4 regions of the Bacillus paranthracis genome follow, and region 1 is predicted to be linked to each of the others. Evidence: riboswitches for the same ligand, from Rfam matches in the RefSeq annotation. Region 1 holds a riboswitch; each other region holds the start of a gene.
The links. A riboswitch is a leader RNA that binds a small molecule or an ion and turns the genes downstream of it on or off. The one in region 1 is predicted to bind S-adenosylmethionine.

Region 1 (4,964 bases):
CTACACCACCAATTGCTTGATCGCGTAATTGCGTTTTTAAATACCCAATATTTCGTCCAATCATTCCTTTAAAAATACTCATTAAAAGGGGACGATCATGTACTTGTAAAAGATTTCGAATACCATCTATCCCGAATTTTGGACCAGGAAAATGTTTTTTTAACTCGTCTGAAAAAGTTAAGTCAATTAATTTTACTTCGCCATCAAGAGATAGCTTTCCGAATGTAGTTGTTAAAATAGCTGGTAAATCTGGACTGAAATTTAATAACGGATATTCAATTTTAATAATTCCGCGTTTTACTTTTTTACGTAAATACGAATTGGTATGTTCATGTTCAGCTAATTCCTCAACATGAATGACGTTGCCTTTATGTTGTTTTAATTGTTCTTGCAATAAATGTGGCAAATGTGTCCAAGAGCCAATTGTTAAACCGAGTGCAATTTGTTCAGCTTTTTTTTCTAAGTTATGTGAATCATCATGGATTAAATATGTCGCTATAATTCCGCTCATTGTTATAACCTCCTAGTTAAATAAAAAAACCTCTCAGCTAAGGAGAGGTTTTTTTACAACCAGCTCCTTATCTGTCAGCGTAATGCTGCGAGAATTAGCACCGTGTCTACAATTGTAGATCGGTTGCCGGGTTTCGTCGGGCTCGTCCCTCCACCTGCTCTTGATAAGAAGTATTTAGAAATGTTTAAATTTTTAAGATAACTGAATTTTGTCAGATATTTTTCATGTTGTCAATTACTTTTTGAAAAAATTTAATTTATCAATTCGATTAATGGCTTCTCGTAATCTATCTTCTGTATGCAAGAGACCAACACGGACGTACCCTTCACCATACTCACCAAATCCAACACCAGGAGCAACTGCGACATGTGCTTTTTCTAGTAAAATATTAGAAAATTGCTCAGAAGTATATCCTTTTGGAACAGGAAGCCATGCAAAAAATGACCCTGTTGGAATGTCTACATTCCAACCAATTGAGTGACAAGCTGAAATAAGAGCGTTTCTTCGAGATTCGTAACTATTTACAAGGTCTATGACGCAAGACTGTGAACTTAATAGTGCTTCGCGGGCAGCATCTTGAATGGCACCAAAAATACTAACATACATATGATCTTGTAATAAGTTAATTGTTTCAATGACACTTTCATTCCCTACCGCAAAAGCGATGCGCCAGCCAGCCATATTGAAAGTTTTCGATAATGTGTAAATTTCGATTCCTGTATCTTTGGCACCATCTGCTTGTAAGAAACTAACAGGTTTTTGACCATCGAATCCAATCGCACCGTAAGCAAAATCATGAACGACTAATATATTATGTTTATTAGCAAAATGAATGGTTTCATCAAAGAAATCTTTTGATGCAGTAGCACCGGTCGGATTATTTGGATAGTTTAAAAACATTAATTTTGCACGCTCGGCAATAGAGTCGTCAATTTTTGTATAATCCGGTAAAAACTTATTTTCTGCAATAAGCGGCATTGTTTCAAATTGTGCTTTCGCTAAAGCAACTCCTGATAAATAATCTGGATAGCCTGGATCGGGAACGAGAATGGTATCACCAGGGTTTGTAAAGCAAACTGGTAATTCTACTAATCCAGCCTTTCCACCAAACAATATAGCAACTTCAGTTTTCGGATTTACTACTACATCATATTCACGTTGATAGAATGTTGCCACGGCTTCTTTTAAGCTTTCATGTCCGCGAAATGGCGGATATTTATGATGAATGGTCTTGTCTGCAGCATCTTGCAAAGCTTTTACGATATGCTGCGGTGTTGGTTGATCTGGATTACCTTGACCTAGATTAATAACATCGTGACCAGCTGCTACAACTTTGTTAACTTTTGCAACAAGTGAAGCGAAAAATTGTGTTGGCAATGATGTTACTATCTCAGAAGGTTGAAATGATTTCATACTTTCCACCTCTTTTGAAAGTTGTTACAATTCTAGTGACAAATGATATAATCTTTCCAGTATTTTGTAAAGAAAAAAATAAGAATGGGGCTGAAAAAATGAAAGTCGCATGTATTCAAATGGATATTGTCTTTGGAGATGTAGAAAAAAATATTGAGAATGCTAAAAATAAAATAAGTGAAGCGATGAAAGAAAGACCAGATGTTATTGTTTTACCAGAACTATGGACAACAGGTTATGATTTAACGAGACTCTCTGAAATTGCAGATAGGGATGGATTGGAAACGAAAGAAAAGTTGATAGAATGGTCGAAACAATATGGTGTACATATTGTTGGTGGTTCTATAGCAAAGCAAACGGAACAAGGTGTTACAAATACAATGTATGTTGTAACGAATAAAGGAGAACTAGTCAATGAATATAGTAAAGTGCATTTATTTCAGCTTATGGATGAACATAAATATTTAATCGCTGGAAATCGTACTGGTGAATTTAAGTTAGATGATGTAGAGTGCGCCGGCACCATTTGCTATGATATTCGTTTTCCGGAGTGGATGCGCGTTCATACTGCTAAAGGTGCAAAAGTTTTATTTGTTGTAGCTGAATGGCCATTAGTTCGTTTAGCGCATTGGCGTTTACTATTACAAGCAAGAGCAGTTGAAAATCAGTGTTATGTTGTAGCATGTAATAGGGCAGGGAAGGATCCAAATAATGAGTTTGCTGGCCATTCTTTAATTGTCGATCCTTGGGGCGAAGTTGTTGTAGAAGCAAATGAAGAAGAATCAATTCTATTTGGAGAGCTTACATTCGAGAAAATTAAAGAAGTACGCAAAGGAATTCCAGTTTTTGCGGATCGACGTCCAGAATTATACAAATAAAATGTTGACAAGTGATTTTTATTCTTGGTATAGTCTTCAACATAAAGTTAAAAATTCTAAAAAATTATACAACTCTTATCAAGAGCAGGTGGAGGGATTTGGCCCGATGAAGCCCAGCAACCGACCGTAATACCATTGTGAAATGGGGCGTTTATGACGCCAAAAGGCACGGTGCTAATTCCAGCAGAAAGTAAAACTTTCTGGCAGATAAGAGGGGAGAAGATAAACTTCAAACCTCTTTCTTAGTGGAAAGAGGTTTTTCTGTGTTAGAAAAACCTCTGAATTAAAAAAAGGGGGAGAAGACGATGGGATATTATTCATTAACAGAAGTAACCGCTGTACAATATGCGAAAGAACATGGCTATTTTGAAAAGAAAGCAAATGTAGTTTGTCATGAAATTGGAGATGGAAATTTAAATTACGTGTTCAAATTAGATGATGGAGAGAAGTCTATTATAATAAAACAAGCACTACCATATGCGAAAGTAGTTGGTGAGAGCTGGCCGTTGTCTATAAAAAGAGCGACGATTGAAAGTAAGGCGCTGCAAATTTTTGCAAAGTATGTGCCGGAATATGTGCCGGTAGTGTATAGTCATGATGAAGAATTAGCGGTAACAATCATAGAAGACTTATCAAAATTAACTATTACAAGAAAAGGATTAATAGATGGAGAAGAGTATCCACTTCTATCCCAGCATATCGGTCGTTTTCTAGCGAATGTTTTATTTTATACTTCAGATTTTGGTTTACAGTCAGAAGAGAAAAGGGTACTAGAAGGTACATTTGTAAATCCAGACCTTTGCAAAATTACAGAAGATTTAGTGTTTACAGATCCGTTTGGGCATTACGATACGAATGATTATGAGTCGGAGTTACAATTGGCTGTAGATGAACTATGGAGTGATAAAACTTTAAAACTAAAAGTAGCGCAATATAAATATAAATTTTTAACGAGAAAAGAGGCACTCATTCATGGAGATTTACATACTGGAAGTATTTTTTCATCACCTTCTGAAACGAAAGTGATTGACCCAGAATTTGCAACGTACGGTCCATTTGGATTTGACATCGGGCAATTTATTGCAAATCTATTATTAAATGCTCTATCTAGAGAGGAAGAACAGAGAAGTGTGCTATTTTTCCATATTGAGAAAACATGGAGCTATTTCGTAGACACTTTTACGAAGTTATGGATTGGAGAAGGTGTAGAAGCATATACGAAAGAGAAACAATGGTTGCCGATTATTTTGCAAAATATTTTTACGGATGTGGTCGGATTTGCTGGATGTGAGCTTATCCGAAGAACAATTGGCTTAGCACATGTAGCTGATTTAGATGAAATAGCAAATAAAGAAACGAGAATTCAAGCTAAGAAACAAGCGTTATCCTTAGGTAGAGAACTAATAAAATATGAATCTAAGAACGCTGATATTCAACTGTTCCGAGCATTATTCCAACAGACAGTTTCTGGAGGGGTAAAAGCATGAGTACAGTTGTTACGATTCCGAGGTCTGTCAGTTGGAAAGGTGATGCCATTGCAGTATTAAATCAAACAAAGTTGCCGCATAGCACAGAATACAAAACATTAACGACGATTGAAGAGGTATGGAAAAGTATTGTCATGCTAGAAGTACGAGGAGCACCTGCAATTGGAATTGTAGCTGCATTTGGCTTGGCGCTTGCATCAAAAAAATATACTACTTTACATATTGAAGAATTTCAAAAGAAGTTTAATAGAGATTGTAATTATTTAGGGACGTCACGCCCGACAGCAGTCAATTTATTTTGGGCAATCGATCGTATGAGAGAATCTATTCAAGAAATTACTACAATAAAAGAAGCGCAAAAAATATTAGAAGAAGAAGCGCTTCGTATTCAGCAAGAAGATGAAGCGGTATGCCGGAGTATTGGAGAACATGCATTAACATGCTTTAAAGACGGTGATAACATTTTAACAATTTGTAACGCTGGCAGTATTGCAACTGCTAAATATGGTACTGCATTAGCACCGTTTTATATTGGGAAAGAAAAAGGTGTACATTTACATGCATATGCATGTGAAACGAGACCGGTTTTACAAGGCGGTCGCTTAACGACCTGGGAATTAAAACAGGCAGGTATTGATGTAACACTTATTACAGATAATACGGCAGCTCATGCTA
Region 2 (4,964 bases), 1.4 Mb from region 1:
CTATAACACCAGGTACTTATTTTTATGATGCACCTATGAAGTTTAAAGGTACTAGGGAGAAGAAATCTTGGAAAGAGTTTGGAAACATTGATGATTTAAGAGCGTTACAAGTCTCTTCAAACGTTTATATGTTTCATACAGCATTAAAAATTGCAGGTGTGGATTATGTGAAAAATAGTTCATTAAATATTAAACAGGAATACTTTGATAAAATGAGGTACTATTTCAGACAATTCGGATTAGGTGTTCCAACGGGTATTGATTTACCGAATGAAACAGCTGGACAAATTGGTAAAAAAGATAATCAGCCGGGTTTCTTATTAGATTACTCAATTGGTCAGTATGACACGTATACACCACTTCAGCTCGTACAGTATATTTCAACAATTGCAAACGGTGGATATCGAATGAAGCCACAAATTGTACAAGAGGTAAGAGAGCAAACGTCGCAAAAAGATGAGATTGGTAAAGTGGTGCATGCAGTAGAACCAATTGTTTTAAATAAAATTGATATGAAAGAGGATTATATAAATCAAGTAAAAGAAGGATTTAGAAAGGTATTCCAAGAGGGTGATGGAACAGGAGTAAGGGCGTTCCAAAAAGCATCTTATAAACCAGCAGGTAAAACAGGAACAGCACAGACAGTTTACGGTGGAGAAAGCGATATTGGAAGAAATGAAAAGGGCGAGAGAAGAGAATGTTATAACTTAACGTTAGCAGGGTATGCGCCATATGATAATCCAGAAGTAGCATTCTCTGTAGTTGTGCCGTGGGTTATGAATGATAAATCTGGTATTAACTCTGATATTGGAAAAGAAGTTTTAGATGCTTATTTTGAATTGAAAAATAAGAGAATGACTGGATAAAATTTACAAATAGATAGCTCTCAAGAAGGTTAAAACATATGAAATAATATAGAAACTAGAGTCATTTAATTTAGGGATAGATTCAAAATGGGTGATAGAAAGGTAAAATCATTCTATCAATTGTTCACGTTTTATAAAATAAATCATATATTGATAGCATAGGACAAGCTGAAAAGCTTATTCTAACCTCACAGAACACTCCTTATCACGGTTAGGCATCTACTTATGTAGATGCCTTTTTTAATTAAATAACTGACAATTATTTATCAATCTAAAGTAGCAAGTATATTAGGACTATTAGGGGAAGATTGACGGTAATTATTACAGTATGATTATTAAGAGCGTTGAAATGTAAGGAGTGAGAAAGAAGTGCTAAATATTTTAATGTCCCATTTGTCATCATTCCACACGATAAAGACCAGCCAATGATAGCACAAAGATTAACTGAGCTTGAAGCCGCGCATCGGTTATTGAAAGAGAATGTTAATGTGCAAACGTTAAAAGAAGCGGTAACCGATGTTCTTTCAAATGAAAAGTATAAGCATGGAATACGAAAACTGAAAGATAGTTTTTTAGATTGTGGTGGTTCAAATGAAGCAATTACAGTGATTACATCTCTTTTAAATAAATAGTGTGGGGAATATAAAAGCATAGAGGCTCAACCTTTATGCTTTTATATGATTATCCCGCAAACTGCACAGCAGTATTTGCATGTAAAAAAGCAGTATCAAAAACAGGAACAGTAAGGTCGTTTTGGGAAATGAGCAACGGTATTTCGGTGCAACCTAGTAGTATACCTTCTGCGCCATTTTGAATTAATGATTTTGTAATTTGTAATAGCTTTTCTTTTGATGTTTCTGAAATAATTCCTTTACTTAATTCATTTAAAATAACATGATGAATAAAATTTCTTTCCTCTTCATTTGGGATGATTGTCTCAATGTTATAGTTTGCTAGACGTGATTTATAGAAGTCTTGTTCCATCGTTTGTTTCGTACCCAATAATCCGATACGCTTTATATTCTGTTCTACCATTTCTTTAGCACTTACATCACCTATGTGAAGAAGTGGAATGGATATTGCACTTTCTACTTCTTCAGCAAATAAATGGACCGTATTGGAACACATTAATAAACATTCAGCTCCGGATTTTTCAACCTTCTTTGCAACAGTAACTAATTCGTTTTTCACTTCTTCATATTGATGATTTTGTAATAAAGTCGTTACTTCACCAAAGTCCATGCTATATAAAACAAGCTTTGCATTTTGGTCGTATTGAGAGAGTGTAAGTGTATTAATATGTTTATAATATAATGATGTAGATTCCCAACTTAGTCCGCCAATTAAACCAATTACTTTCATCGTACATTCCTCCCGTAACTATTTTAAATTTATTATTTCATAATTCCGATAAGAATACAATGATTTAAACGTGCCGTTAAATAAAAAATAAAAATAATTAGAAAAGTGTTGAAATTTATACTTCTTAATGCCATAATACGAATTACAAATTAATACTTATCCAGAGAGGTGGAGGGAACGGCCCTATGATACCTCAGCAACCCCTATGTAAATGTATAGGAAGGTGCTAATTCCGCGGAGAACACGATGTGTTTTTTGGAAGATAAGAGGATTCTTAAACGTGAAAGAAAATGACCTCTTATGTAAGAGGTCATTTTTTGTTGTATAGAAAGGGAGTGTCGATGCATAATTCATTTTCAAAATAAATATAGAGTAATAAAAGTTGACTATTAAGAGGGGGAATTGTTATGAACAAATTATCAACAAAATTAGTAGTGGCAATCGGAATTGGAGCAGCATTATACGGGATATTAGGACTTTGGGGATTTTCTATTGCACCAAATACATTTATTAAACCTGCATTAGCTATTTTAACCGTTTTTGGAGCGTTATTTGGTCCAGTGGCAGGACTGTTAATAGGACTTATCGGTCATACCGTAACAGACACAATCGCTGGCTGGGGTATTTGGTGGGGATGGGTTATTAGTTCAGGCATTATTGGCTTTGCAATGGGGTTCATTCAAAAAAGAGTTGGCTTTAGTGTGAAAAACGGGACATATAATAAGGGAGATATTTCTTATTTAGCCATTACTGGCTTAATTGGAATTGTCATTGCTATTATATTTGCTGGGGCATTCGATATTATTGTAATGGGAGAACCGTTTGACAAAATTGTTATACAAGTGTTAGGTGCAACAATTGCTGACGTTATTGTATTTTTAGTTCTTGGATTGCCAATTACAATAGGCCTAGCTAAATCGAATAAGAAACATGCACATTTAAAAATTGAAAAGTAGGGATATTAAAATGCAACCAATTATTTCTTTTGAACAATTCAACTTTCAATATAAGCATGCAGCGCAGCCTACTGTGAAAGACATTACATTTCATATATATCCTGGGGAAAAAGTGCTAATTGCTGGACGAAGTGGTTCAGGGAAATCAACGTTAGCTCATTGTATGAATGGGCTAATCCCATTTTCTTATGAAGGGACTAGTACTGGTAATATTTTAATTGCTGGAAAAGATCCGAGGAAAAAGAGTGTTTTTGAACTGAGTAAACATGTAGGCACAATTTTACAAGATCAAGATGCACAATTTATTGGTCTTACAGTAGAAGAAGATGTAGCCTTTTATTTAGAAAATGAATGTGTAAATCAGGATGAAATGAAAAAGATTGTCTCGGAGTCATTAAAAAAGGTAGGGATGCATACTTTTCATAAACAAAGTCCGCATGAATTATCTGGAGGGCAAAAACAAACTGTTTCTTTAGCGGGTTTGTTAACAACAAATGCTCCTATATTATTGTTCGATGAACCGTTAGCAAATTTAGATCCAGCTAGCAGCTTACATACAATTGAACTTATTAAAAATATACATAAGCAATATAATAAAACAATTGTAATTATTGAACATCGAATAGAAGAAATGTTAAATCTGGATTTAGATAAAATTATTTTAATTGATGAAGGGGAAATTGTTGCGATAGGGACACCAGATGAGATTTTAGCGTCAAATATATTACCCTTAATCGGATTAAGAGAACCTATGTACATAGAAGGATTAAAAAGATTACATTTTGATAGTAATAATGACGTAATATATCCACTTGAAAATCTTCATAAGGAAAGTATTAGTGGCGTAATAAAAGAGTGGATGGAGAAAAAAGCTTTTTGTAAAGATACTCCTACAAAAAAAGAATTATTGAAAGTAGAGAATTTATCATTTTCATATCCTAATAAACAAAAAGTATTAGAGAATGTAAATTTATCCATATATGAAGGAGAAATTGTAGCACTTTTGGGCCATAACGGAGCTGGAAAATCAACATTAGCTCATAGTCTTATAGGAATAAACAAAACAAAAAATGGCAGGATTTTAATTGATGGAGTAAATATTAATTCTTGGTCTATACGTAAACGCGGTGAGATTATATCTTATGTCATGCAAAATCCAAATCACATGATTACACAACCTACTGTTATAGAAGAGGTTTCATTCACATTAAAATTACAAAAGGTTTCAAAGGAAGAAATTAAGTTTAGAGCGGAGGAAGCGTTAAAAATTTGTGGTTTGTATCCATTTCGAAATTGGCCAATTCAGGCGTTAAGTTATGGACAAAAAAAGAGATTAACGATTGCATCTGTACTAACAGCAAATCCAAAACTTATCATATTAGATGAACCGACAGCGGGACAAGATTATTATCATTATAAACAGTTTATGTCGTTTATTAGAAAATTAGCTAAAAAGGGAATATCATTTATTTTTATCACACACGATATGAATCTCGCATTGGAATATGCAGACAGGGCGATAGTTTTACACGAAGGGAGGATTATTGCGAATCATACCGCATCCATTGTATTAGGACATCCAGAAACGTTACAAAGAGCGAACTTAAAGGAGAGCTCTTTATTCAAACTCGTTAAATTTAGTGGTATTGCAAATCCTGAAAAATTTATGGAACTTTATTTTAATGATATTAGGAGGGAGGAAGGTGTATAATACATATTTTCATCGCATGAACGGAGCAGTGAAATTGTTGTTATTTATTTTTTGTATGACGCTTACCTT
Region 3 (4,964 bases), 1.8 Mb from region 1:
TAATTATTGGGGGAGAAAAAATCACTACAGAAGACAAAATTGTTTCTGTAAACCCTGCAAATAAAGAGGAACTTGTTGGTCGTGTTTCAAAAGCAAGCCGTGAGTTAGCTGAAAAAGCAATGCAAGTAGCGGATGAAACATTCCAAACTTGGAGAAAATCAAAGCCAGAAATGCGTGCAGACATTTTATTCCGTGCTGCAGCGATCGTTCGTCGTAGAAAACATGAATTCTCTGCTATTCTTGTAAAAGAAGCAGGTAAACCATGGAATGAGGCAGATGCTGATACAGCAGAAGCAATCGACTTTATGGAATATTATGGTCGTCAAATGTTGAAATTAAAAGACGGAATTCCAGTAGAAAGCCGTCCAATTGAATATAATCGTTTCTCTTACATTCCATTAGGAGTAGGTGTTATCATTTCTCCTTGGAATTTCCCATTCGCAATTATGGCAGGTATGACAACAGCTGCTTTAGTTTCTGGTAACACAGTATTACTAAAACCAGCTAGTACAACTCCTGTAGTAGCAGCGAAATTCATGGAAGTATTAGAAGAAGCTGGCTTACCAGCTGGTGTAGTAAACTTCGTACCAGGTAATGGTTCTGAAGTTGGTGACTACTTAGTAGATCACCCTCGTACACGTTTCATTAGCTTCACTGGATCTCGTGATGTAGGTATCCGTATTTATGAGCGCGCAGCGAAAGTAAACCCAGGCCAAATTTGGTTAAAACGCGTTATCGCTGAAATGGGCGGTAAAGATACAATCGTTGTTGATAAAGAAGCAGATCTTGAATTAGCAGCTAAATCTATCGTTGCATCAGCATTCGGATTCTCAGGACAAAAATGTTCTGCATGTTCTCGTGCAGTAATCCACGAAGATGTATACGATCACGTATTAAATCGTGCTGTTGAATTAACGAAAGAATTAACAGTTGCTAACCCAGCTGTATTAGGTACAAACATGGGTCCTGTTAATGACCAAGCTGCATTTGATAAAGTAATGAGCTATGTTGCAATTGGTAAAGAAGAAGGTAGAATTTTAGCAGGTGGCGAAGGAGACGATTCTAAAGGCTGGTTCATCCAACCAACAATCGTTGCTGACGTTGCAGAAGATGCTCGCTTAATGAAAGAAGAAATCTTCGGACCAGTAGTAGCATTCTGTAAAGCAAAAGACTTTGACCATGCACTTGCAATTGCAAACAATACAGAATACGGTTTAACAGGAGCAGTTATCTCTAACAACCGTGATCATATTGAAAAAGCACGTGAAGACTTCCACGTAGGTAACTTATACTTCAACCGTGGATGTACTGGTGCAATCGTAGGATACCAACCATTCGGTGGCTTTAACATGTCTGGTACAGACTCTAAAGCTGGTGGTCCTGACTACTTAGCGCTTCACATGCAAGCAAAAACTACTTCTGAAACTTTATAAGAAATAGTAGAAGAGATCTTCGCAGTCTGCGAAGATCTCTTTTTTTTGAAAAAATTTTTATATGTGGATTAACATAGTAATCAGTAGAAAAACTAATAAAGTAATAAGGTTTACTTCAGCAAAATGAGGTATATTTATATTTGCTGAATAGATTCTCTTTAAAGATAAGAAAAGTAGGTGAACAAAGTGGGAAAATATCAATTGGATTACAAAGGCCAGGTAGCTGTCGCAAAGTTTCATGAAAAACAGACGCCTGTCAAATTTGATAAAAAGCAGCAAATTGAAAAATTGCGTGCGGAGTATTTGAAAAAGAAACAAAAACAAACAGATAAATAATAGGAGAAACTAGTTAATTTGAATCAAAAAACACTTACCATATATTACTACTTGGTAAGTGGAACTAGCTAAACCCTATTAATACCGGGATAAACATGTAAATAGAAATAAAACAACGAGAAAAGTTGACTTATTAGTCACATTTTTTTGTATTCATTTTAAGGATTTCCTGTATAATACAATTTGAAAGAAAATCTATGGTTTGACAAGAAACACTCTTTTCGGTTTTGCTCACTGAAGAGAGTGTTTTTTTGTAGCTAAAAACTCCTCTGTACTCATTACATTTGCATATACGCCATTTAAACTAGCTAAAATTGTATTATGAATATAAACAGCGGGTATCGTAGCATTCTTAAAAGAAAGATCTTTTGTCGCACAAGCATCATGTATAACAGTACATTGCAAGCCGAAATCAAAGGCAGCCCTTACGGTAGCATCAATACACATATGAGTCATCATCCCGCATATGACGAGGTGCTCAATATTTAAACGTTGTAATTGCTCTAGAAGATCGGTTTCGCGAAAACTATTTGGATAATGTTTGAGTATAACGGTTTCTTCTTTAAGTGGGCGCACGCTTTCATGAATATGTACACCTTCTGTATTGGGTAGGAAAAAAGTAGCGTCCTCTTTTATTGCTACATGTTGGATATGAAAAATAGGTTCGTTTTTCTTTCTAAAGAGCTGTAGTAGCCGACGGGCATATGCGCTTGCTTCGACTGGATTACGTAATTCCATTTTGCCGTGTGGAAAATAATCATTTTGAATATCAATGAGTAAAAGAGCTGTTTTCATATATTTATCTTCCTCCGATTTCATATTCAAATAATGGTATTCAATTAGTAGAGAAGATTATCCTTTTAAAAAATATGCAAGAGGAGAATTTTACATAACTTTAAATATTACTATTTTTTCTTGAATTTTTCATCTGAAAATTTTAATAAAGAAATAATTAATATTTTTCTAAAAAATGTATTGACTCTTATTATTCTGAGTTCTATAATGAGAATTAATTAAACGACAATTAAATCGATACATTCTTATCCAGAGAGGTGGAGGGACTGGCCCTACGATACCTCAGCAACGGGTTTTTTTAATACCGTGCTAACTCCAGCAAGTCTATGAAAGGCTTGGAAGATGAGAAGATGTGAACGAGTACATATAAGTGCTCTCCTTCTTATCTTTATGGTTGATAAGAAGGAGAGCACTTTTTATTTTACCTCGAGAGCTCTGCTTCAAGTTTTTACAGCATATAGGAGGGGGAAAAATGATTTCTTTTAATAATGTAAGTAAAGTATATGAATCAGGTGGGCAATCTGTTCATGCGGTGGAGGATGTAACGTTATCAGTTGAGAAAGGCGAAATTTTTGGCATTATCGGTTTTAGTGGCGCTGGAAAGAGTACATTATTACGCCTAGTAAACATGTTAGAGAGACCAACGGCAGGAACGATTTCAATAGATGATAAAGATATTACATCATTGTCGACGAAAGAATTACGGAAGCTAAGACAAAGAATCGGGATGATTTTTCAAAGCTTTAATTTATTTAATTCAAGAACAGTGTTTGGGAATATTGCTTATCCATTAAAGTTAGCGAAAGTACCAAAGAATGAGATAAAAGAAAGAGTAAATGAATTGCTGAAGTTTGTAGGGTTAGAAGATAAAGCAAACAATTATCCAGAGCAGCTATCAGGCGGACAAAAGCAACGTGTTGGTATTGCTAGAGCACTTGCAACATCACCAGATATTCTTATATGTGATGAGGCAACATCAGCTTTAGATCCAGAAACAACGACAGAAATTCTAAACTTATTAAAGAAAGTAAATCGAGAATATAATTTAACAATTCTTCTTATTACACATGAAATGCATGTTGTGAAAGAAATTTGTCACCGTGTAGCTGTAATGGAGAAAGGAAAAGTTATTGAAGAAGGAAAACTGTTTGATGTTTTCACACAACCAAAAACAAAGACGACTCAAAACTTTGTACGTTCTGTTATTAATGATCATTTACCGGAAAGTGTTTTAGCAAAAATTCAAAATGGTGGTCAGATTTATCGTCTAACATTTACTGGTGAGGAGACAGGACAGCCAGTACTATCATATATCGCAAAAAACTATAATGTCGATGTAAATGTACTGTACGGAAATATTATTGAACTTCAAAATGTGTTATTTGGAAATCTTCTTGTAGAATTGCAAGGTGAACAGAGGGAAATTCAAAAAGCATTACAACATCTAAGACTGCAAGTGCAGCTGAAGGAGGTAGAAGCTCATGCGAGTTGATTGGAGTATATTTTGGCCGCGCATATTAGATGCGACGGGGGATACCCTCTTAATGGTAATTGTAACCCTTATATTCGCTACAATTCTTGGTATACCTCTAGGTTTACTTTTATATGTAACGAGAAAAGGAAACTTTTTAGAAAATAAATGGGTCTTTTCTATTCTTAATATTATCATTAATACAATTCGTCCAATTCCATTCATCATATTCTTAGTAGCTTTAAGCCCGCTAACAAGAAGTGTTATCGGAACGACAATTGGAACGGCGGCAGCAATTTTCCCAATGACGTTAGTTGCATCAATCGGTATTGCTAGAATGGTTGAAACAAATCTTGTTTCTGTTCCGAAAGGGGTAATCGAAGCAGCGCAAGCGATGGGTGCTTCACCAATTAGAATTGTTTTTGAAATCCTTGTACCAGAAGCGTTAGCGCCATTAATTTTAGGTGTTACATTTATGACAGTTGGTTTAATTGAATTTTCTGCGGTTGCGGGGCTTGTCGGTGGCGGCGGTCTTGGTGATTTAGCAATGACATATGGTTATCAACGTTTTGATACATCAGTTATGTTCGTAACGGTCGTTTTACTTATCATTCTTGTACAGTTAGCTCAAAACTTAGGAAACTACTTTGCGAAAGTCTTTTTACGCAGATCATAAAAAGGAAGTGGGGAAAAGGAAATGAAGAAAATTTTAGCATTTGCATTATCAGCAATTGTAGGAATTTCGGCGTTAAGTGGCTGCTCGGATGCAGGAACAAAAGAGAAAACAGTTCGCATTGGTGTAACTGGAACGGATGGAAACGCTTGGGAAATTGTAAAGGAAAAAGCTGAAAAAGAAGGAATTAAAGTTAAACTGGTTGAGTTCTCTGATTACACAACGCCAAATAAAGCGTTAGCTGATGGAGATATTG
Region 4 (4,964 bases), 1.6 Mb from region 1:
CTTACATTAACAGCTTGTTTGCTTGGGCTTTCAGTAGGACAATTATTTGTTGGCTCAATTAGTGATATTTACGGAAGACGCAAACCTCTTATTATTGCTCTTATTATTTATGTTGCTTCTTCTTTACTTTGTGCTGTTGCACCATCTATTTGGACTTTAGTATTATTACGCTTCCTACAAGGAGCTTCAGGATCAGCCGGAATTGTTATATCACGTGCAATGGTACGTGACATGTATTCAGGTTCTGAAATGACGAAATTCTTCTCACTGCTTATGTTAGTAAACGGAGCAGCACCTATTTTGGCACCGATTATTGGGGGACAATTATTACAGTTTACAACGTGGCGCGGTGTCTTTATCGTTCTCGGAGCAATAAGTGTATTTATGTTAATATCAGCTACTTTCGTATTACGTGAAACATTACCTCCTGAAGAAAGAGAAACAGGCGGTTTGTCAGGGACGTTAGCGACGTACGGAAAACTGTTAAAGGACCGTTTGTTTATGGGATATGCATTGTCACAAGGATTAGTAACGGCGGCAATGTTTGCATACATTTCGGGCTCACCATTTGTGTTGCAGAACATATACGGAGCATCACCACAGCAATTTAGTTTATTCTTTGCAATCAACGGTATCGGTATTATTATTGCGAGTCAGGTTACGGGTCGTTTAGCAGGGAAAGTGAATGAGAAGACATTATTTGTCTCTGGTATTGTTATTGCAGCTGTTGGTGGTTTATCTTTACTACTAACAATCTTATTAGGAATAGGGTTAATTGGTGTTTTATGCTCGTTATTCCTTGTCGTATCAAGTGTTGGGGTTGTCTCAACAACTGGGTTCTCATTAGCGATGAGAAATCAAAAACAAGCTGCAGGAACAGCATCAGCTTTATTAGGCTTATTACAGTTCATTTCAGGAGCGCTTGTTGCACCGCTAGTAGGTATTGGTGGAAGTAATACCGCATTACCGATGGGTGTTGTAATAGCTCTTTGTGAAATTGGTGCGGTACTATGCTATTTATTTATGGCTAGAAGAAGTGAAAAGCAGTTTGAACTGCAAGCAAGACAAAATTTAGAGGCTTAACAAAAAAGAACTGATTCAAAGGGAATATTTGAATCAGTTCTTTTTTTCATTTCTTTCAAATACCTCATACATATTATTCATGATCGTATCATATAAAATAGCAAGTTTATCCCACACCCAGCGATTACTATCAACTTCTTTTTCCCCGCAGTCGATAATATCGGTATGGTCGGTAATTTTATACGCTTTTTTAACGATAATAGGAGCAATTTTCGGTATACGTGGGATTTCTTTTAAGATATCTGCGAAGTTTCCAATGTAGACATGACCGATGATTTCGATTGTTAATGATTTATCTGATATATTTAGCACTGTATGAAATTGATTTGTATGTTGTTGTTTTAAATATTGGGCTAACTTAAATGGAGCATGCTTCTTTTTTAATACGCGGCGAAGGCTCTCTGTATTTTCGATATGAAGTGATTTTTCGCGAATAAGTACACGAATATCTTCTCCCATAAAAGGCATTGTATTGTACATAGATGATTCTCCTTAAAAACTTACATATGTTTGCGTTATGCATATGTAAGTCTAGCATGGTTTGTTCTTTATGTGTGCTTACAGTTTTGTAAGGTGCTGTAGTAAAGCAGTGCAAAAGTTATTTGTATAAAGTGACGATACTGTGACAAACATGTTGGTATATATATTACGATGTCGTCTTAAGTGTAAAAAGTAGGATGTTCTCGGTATAATAACAAGTGGAGATAAAAGAAACTATAATGAGTAGTAGCTGTAGATAAAAGGAGAAGAAGAGATGAAGAAGGTTTTGGGTATTGCTGTAATGGGAAGTATGATCCTTCTAGCAGGATGTAATGGAAATAAGGATACGAAAGAACCGAAAGAAAAGGTAGAGCAATCTACAGAACAAACAGAAGAAATGAAAGAATACCGTGCAGTACATGAAAAATACGATTTGAAAATGAATAAAGAAATTAATAACGCACTGCAGTTATTTGAAGTGGCAAAAGAAAAGGGCGGTAAGGAAATAACGACTGCTACATATAAAGAAGATGTGCAAAAGGTAACGACGAGCATGTTAGAAGATATTGATCATATACGAAAAGAAATTCGTGTTCCGAAGTCGAAAGAGCAAGAACATGAGGTATATGTCGGTTTCTTGAATGAATCGGAACAAGCAATGAAAAAATTACAGAAGTTAGCTAAAGAAGAAGATTCATCGTTGATTCGTGATATAGAAATTAATTTTGCAACAGCATCGACATACTATAAACGTTTTCAAGCAGAAACGAAAAAATAACCTTGCCTGTGCAAGGTTATTTTTTCTTCTTACCATCGCCGTCTTCATCCTCGGATACTAATACCTTCTGTTCTTCGTGAAATTCGGAAATAGTTTGCCCGGTAATATTATCAAAGGGGGTGTAAAAAGAGGTAATGCTTTTCTTTTTAATGAAAAGTTTATAAAATCCAATGATAACAAGTATAACGATTGTTAATGGTAATCCTATAGTTGCTAGAAGTAAGGGATCCATCATATAACTCCTTTCATATCGGTTTTTTTATTATAGGCGAAAAACTGTAATTTAGATAAATACACTATTAAAAACTGATTTTTCTAAATATACCCAATTTGATTGACTTTTCATTTTTTCAGAATTATAATTCGAAATATACAATTTGAACCAAATAATAAAATAGCAATTTACTTATCCAGAGAGGTAGAGGGACTGGCCCTATGACACCTCAGCAGCGGGTTCTGTAATAGGAACACCGTGCTAATTCCAGCAAGCAAGTCTTGAAAGATAAGTGATGGGCCTTTGTTTATTAAGCCTTGATCTTATTTTTTAAGATCAAGGCTTTTTGTATTCTAAAAAGGGAAAAGGGAGTAATGGAAAAAGCACGTTCATAAAACTAAGTAAATATATGTGTTTAGGGGGTATTGGAGTGTATGTAATTAAAAAATTATCGGTTATGGTGTTCACACTATGGGTTATTACGACGGTGACATTTCTAATTATGCATATTATTCCGGGGGATCCATTTTCATCAGATGCAAAGATCTTTCCGGAGGAAGTTGTGCAAAATATGAGAGCGAAGTATCACCTTGATGAACCGTTATGGAATCAATATGTTGCTTATTTAGACGGCGTAGTTCATTTTGATTTTGGTGAATCTGTTCAATCAACCGGGCAAGGTGTATCAGAAATCATAACAACTGGCTTTGGTCCATCAGCAATTATTGGTTTACAAGCACTTATTATTTCATTGCTAGTCGGAATTGCTGCAGGTACATTTGCTGCTCTCTATCATGGGAAAGTAATTGATTATGGTGTAAGTTTACTTGCCATCCTCGGTATTTCTATTCCGAGTTTTATTTTAGCACCACTATTTATACAAGTATTCGCTATTCAATTCGAGCTCTTACCAGTAGCCTCTTGGGGTACATTTGAACATACGGTATTGCCATCCTTTGCATTAGCGTTAGGACCAATCGCAGTGATTACAAGGTTTGTTCGCTCTAATATGATCGAAGTACTGCAGAGTGATTATATTAAGTTAGCGAGAGCGAAAGGTATACCGATTAAGAAAATTATTATAAGACATGCTCTTCGAAATGCAATTGTTCCGGTACTTACATTTGTTGGGCCGTTAATGGCTGGGTTGTTAACGGGGACTTTTATTATTGAAAAAATCTTTGCAATTCCTGGTCTCGGAAAATATTTTGTAGATAGTATTTTTAACCGAGATTATCCAGTCATTATGGGGACAACGATTTTCTATAGTGCATTATTAATTTTTTGTATTTTCATTACAGACATTATTCATCGTATTGTTGATCCGCGTATTCGTTCTATTACGTAAGGAGGGAGGATATTTAAATGGGTGCTTATGAAATTAATAAACAGTTATTGACAAATGAAGAGAAAAAAGAATTAACGAGAAATAAAGATCAGCAAGCAATTAGCAGAAAAAAAGAAGTGTTTCGTAAGTTTGTATCGAATCCAATCGCAGTTCTAGGAACGGTGACATTGTTACTCATTATTATTTTTTCTCTTATCGGTGAAAGTTTAACCACTTTTACTGCGAGTGAACAAGTAAAAGAGGCGACAAATCTACCTCCTAGTAGTGAGCATTGGTTTGGAACAGATGATTTAGGTAGAGATATTTGGGCGCGTACTTGGGCTGGTGGGAAAATTTCGTTAGTAGTTGGATTAGTAGCAGCTGTTCTTGATATAGGACTTGGTGTACTAATTGGAGGATTTAGTGGATATGTGAGAGGGCGTAATCGCCTTGGAACGTTAATAGATGAGTGGATTGTACGAGGGATTGAAATATTATACGGTATCCCATATTTATTAATTGTAATTTTATTGCTAATCATTATGAAACCAGGACTTTTTACAATTATTATCGCCCTTGCATTAACAGGTTGGATTGGTATGGCACGTCTCGTTAGGGCGCAAGTCTTATCTTTAAAGCAAAGAGAATTTGTTATTGCAGCGGAACGATTAGGCACATCTCATATGAAGATTATATATGGACATATCATTCCGAACTTAACAGGTATTATTATCGTAAATTTATCATTTACAATTCCAGCGGCTATTTTTTCAGAATCATTTTTAAGCTTCATCGGACTGGGAGTACAATCACCGGCGGCAAGCTGGGGGACAATGACGAATGATGCGCTTGGGACATTATTAAGTGGGGAATGGTGGCAACTTTTCTTCCCATCACTGATGATTGCGCTTATTATGTTCGCATTTAATGCAATTGGTGATGGTTTGCAAGATGCAATTGATCCAAAAATCGTAAAACGGAATCGAAAGGAGAAAAAACATGGGACAGCTTTTATCTTTAGAAAACGTAACGTTAGCCGTTGAAAAAGAGAATAGTAAGCAAGAAATTGTGAAACATGTTTC

Region 2: it holds a riboswitch for S-adenosylmethionine, as region 1 does, so the genes downstream of both, NLJ82_RS12485 (ECF-type riboflavin transporter substrate-binding protein) here and mtnK (S-methyl-5-thioribose kinase) in region 1, are expected to answer to the same signal.
Region 3: it holds a riboswitch for S-adenosylmethionine, as region 1 does, so the genes downstream of both, NLJ82_RS01825 (methionine ABC transporter ATP-binding protein) here and mtnK (S-methyl-5-thioribose kinase) in region 1, are expected to answer to the same signal.
Region 4: it holds a riboswitch for S-adenosylmethionine, as region 1 does, so the genes downstream of both, NLJ82_RS01095 (ABC transporter permease) here and mtnK (S-methyl-5-thioribose kinase) in region 1, are expected to answer to the same signal.

Annotation. Positions count from the first base shown of each region.
Region 1 is NZ_CP101135.1:3,814,319-3,819,282, reverse strand. Features, by position in the region: gene mtnW (2,3-diketo-5-methylthiopentyl-1-phosphate enolase) at 1-511, opposite strand, end outside; SAM riboswitch class I at 576-681, opposite strand; gene NLJ82_RS19610 (pyridoxal phosphate-dependent aminotransferase) at 746-1,924, opposite strand; gene NLJ82_RS19605 (carbon-nitrogen family hydrolase) at 1,939-2,802, shown strand; SAM riboswitch class I at 2,875-3,016, shown strand; gene mtnK (S-methyl-5-thioribose kinase) at 3,108-4,289, shown strand; gene mtnA (S-methyl-5-thioribose-1-phosphate isomerase) at 4,286-4,964, shown strand, end outside.
Region 2 is NZ_CP101135.1:2,444,821-2,449,784, forward strand. Features, by position in the region: gene NLJ82_RS12470 (peptidoglycan D,D-transpeptidase FtsI family protein) at 1-866, shown strand, start outside; partial or broken gene NLJ82_RS12475 (glycosyltransferase) at 1,238-1,498, shown strand; gene NLJ82_RS12480 (aspartate/glutamate racemase family protein) at 1,548-2,228, opposite strand; SAM riboswitch class I at 2,382-2,497, shown strand; gene NLJ82_RS12485 (ECF-type riboflavin transporter substrate-binding protein) at 2,636-3,184, shown strand; gene NLJ82_RS12490 (ABC transporter ATP-binding protein) at 3,195-4,895, shown strand; gene NLJ82_RS12495 (energy-coupling factor transporter transmembrane component T family protein) at 4,888-4,964, shown strand, end outside.
Region 3 is NZ_CP101135.1:336,639-341,602, forward strand. Features, by position in the region: gene pruA (L-glutamate gamma-semialdehyde dehydrogenase) at 1-1,433, shown strand, start outside; gene NLJ82_RS01815 (hypothetical protein) at 1,620-1,769, shown strand; gene NLJ82_RS01820 (cysteine hydrolase family protein) at 2,001-2,564, opposite strand; SAM riboswitch class I at 2,807-2,913, shown strand; gene NLJ82_RS01825 (methionine ABC transporter ATP-binding protein) at 3,037-4,056, shown strand; gene NLJ82_RS01830 (methionine ABC transporter permease) at 4,046-4,711, shown strand; gene NLJ82_RS01835 (MetQ/NlpA family ABC transporter substrate-binding protein) at 4,733-4,964, shown strand, end outside.
Region 4 is NZ_CP101135.1:188,705-193,668, forward strand. Features, by position in the region: gene NLJ82_RS01075 (multidrug effflux MFS transporter) at 1-1,083, shown strand, start outside; gene NLJ82_RS01080 (hypothetical protein) at 1,117-1,563, opposite strand; gene NLJ82_RS01085 (hypothetical protein) at 1,838-2,341, shown strand; gene NLJ82_RS01090 (DUF3951 domain-containing protein) at 2,358-2,573, opposite strand; SAM riboswitch class I at 2,745-2,850, shown strand; gene NLJ82_RS01095 (ABC transporter permease) at 2,986-3,903, shown strand; gene NLJ82_RS01100 (ABC transporter permease) at 3,921-4,925, shown strand; gene NLJ82_RS01105 (ABC transporter ATP-binding protein) at 4,882-4,964, shown strand, end outside.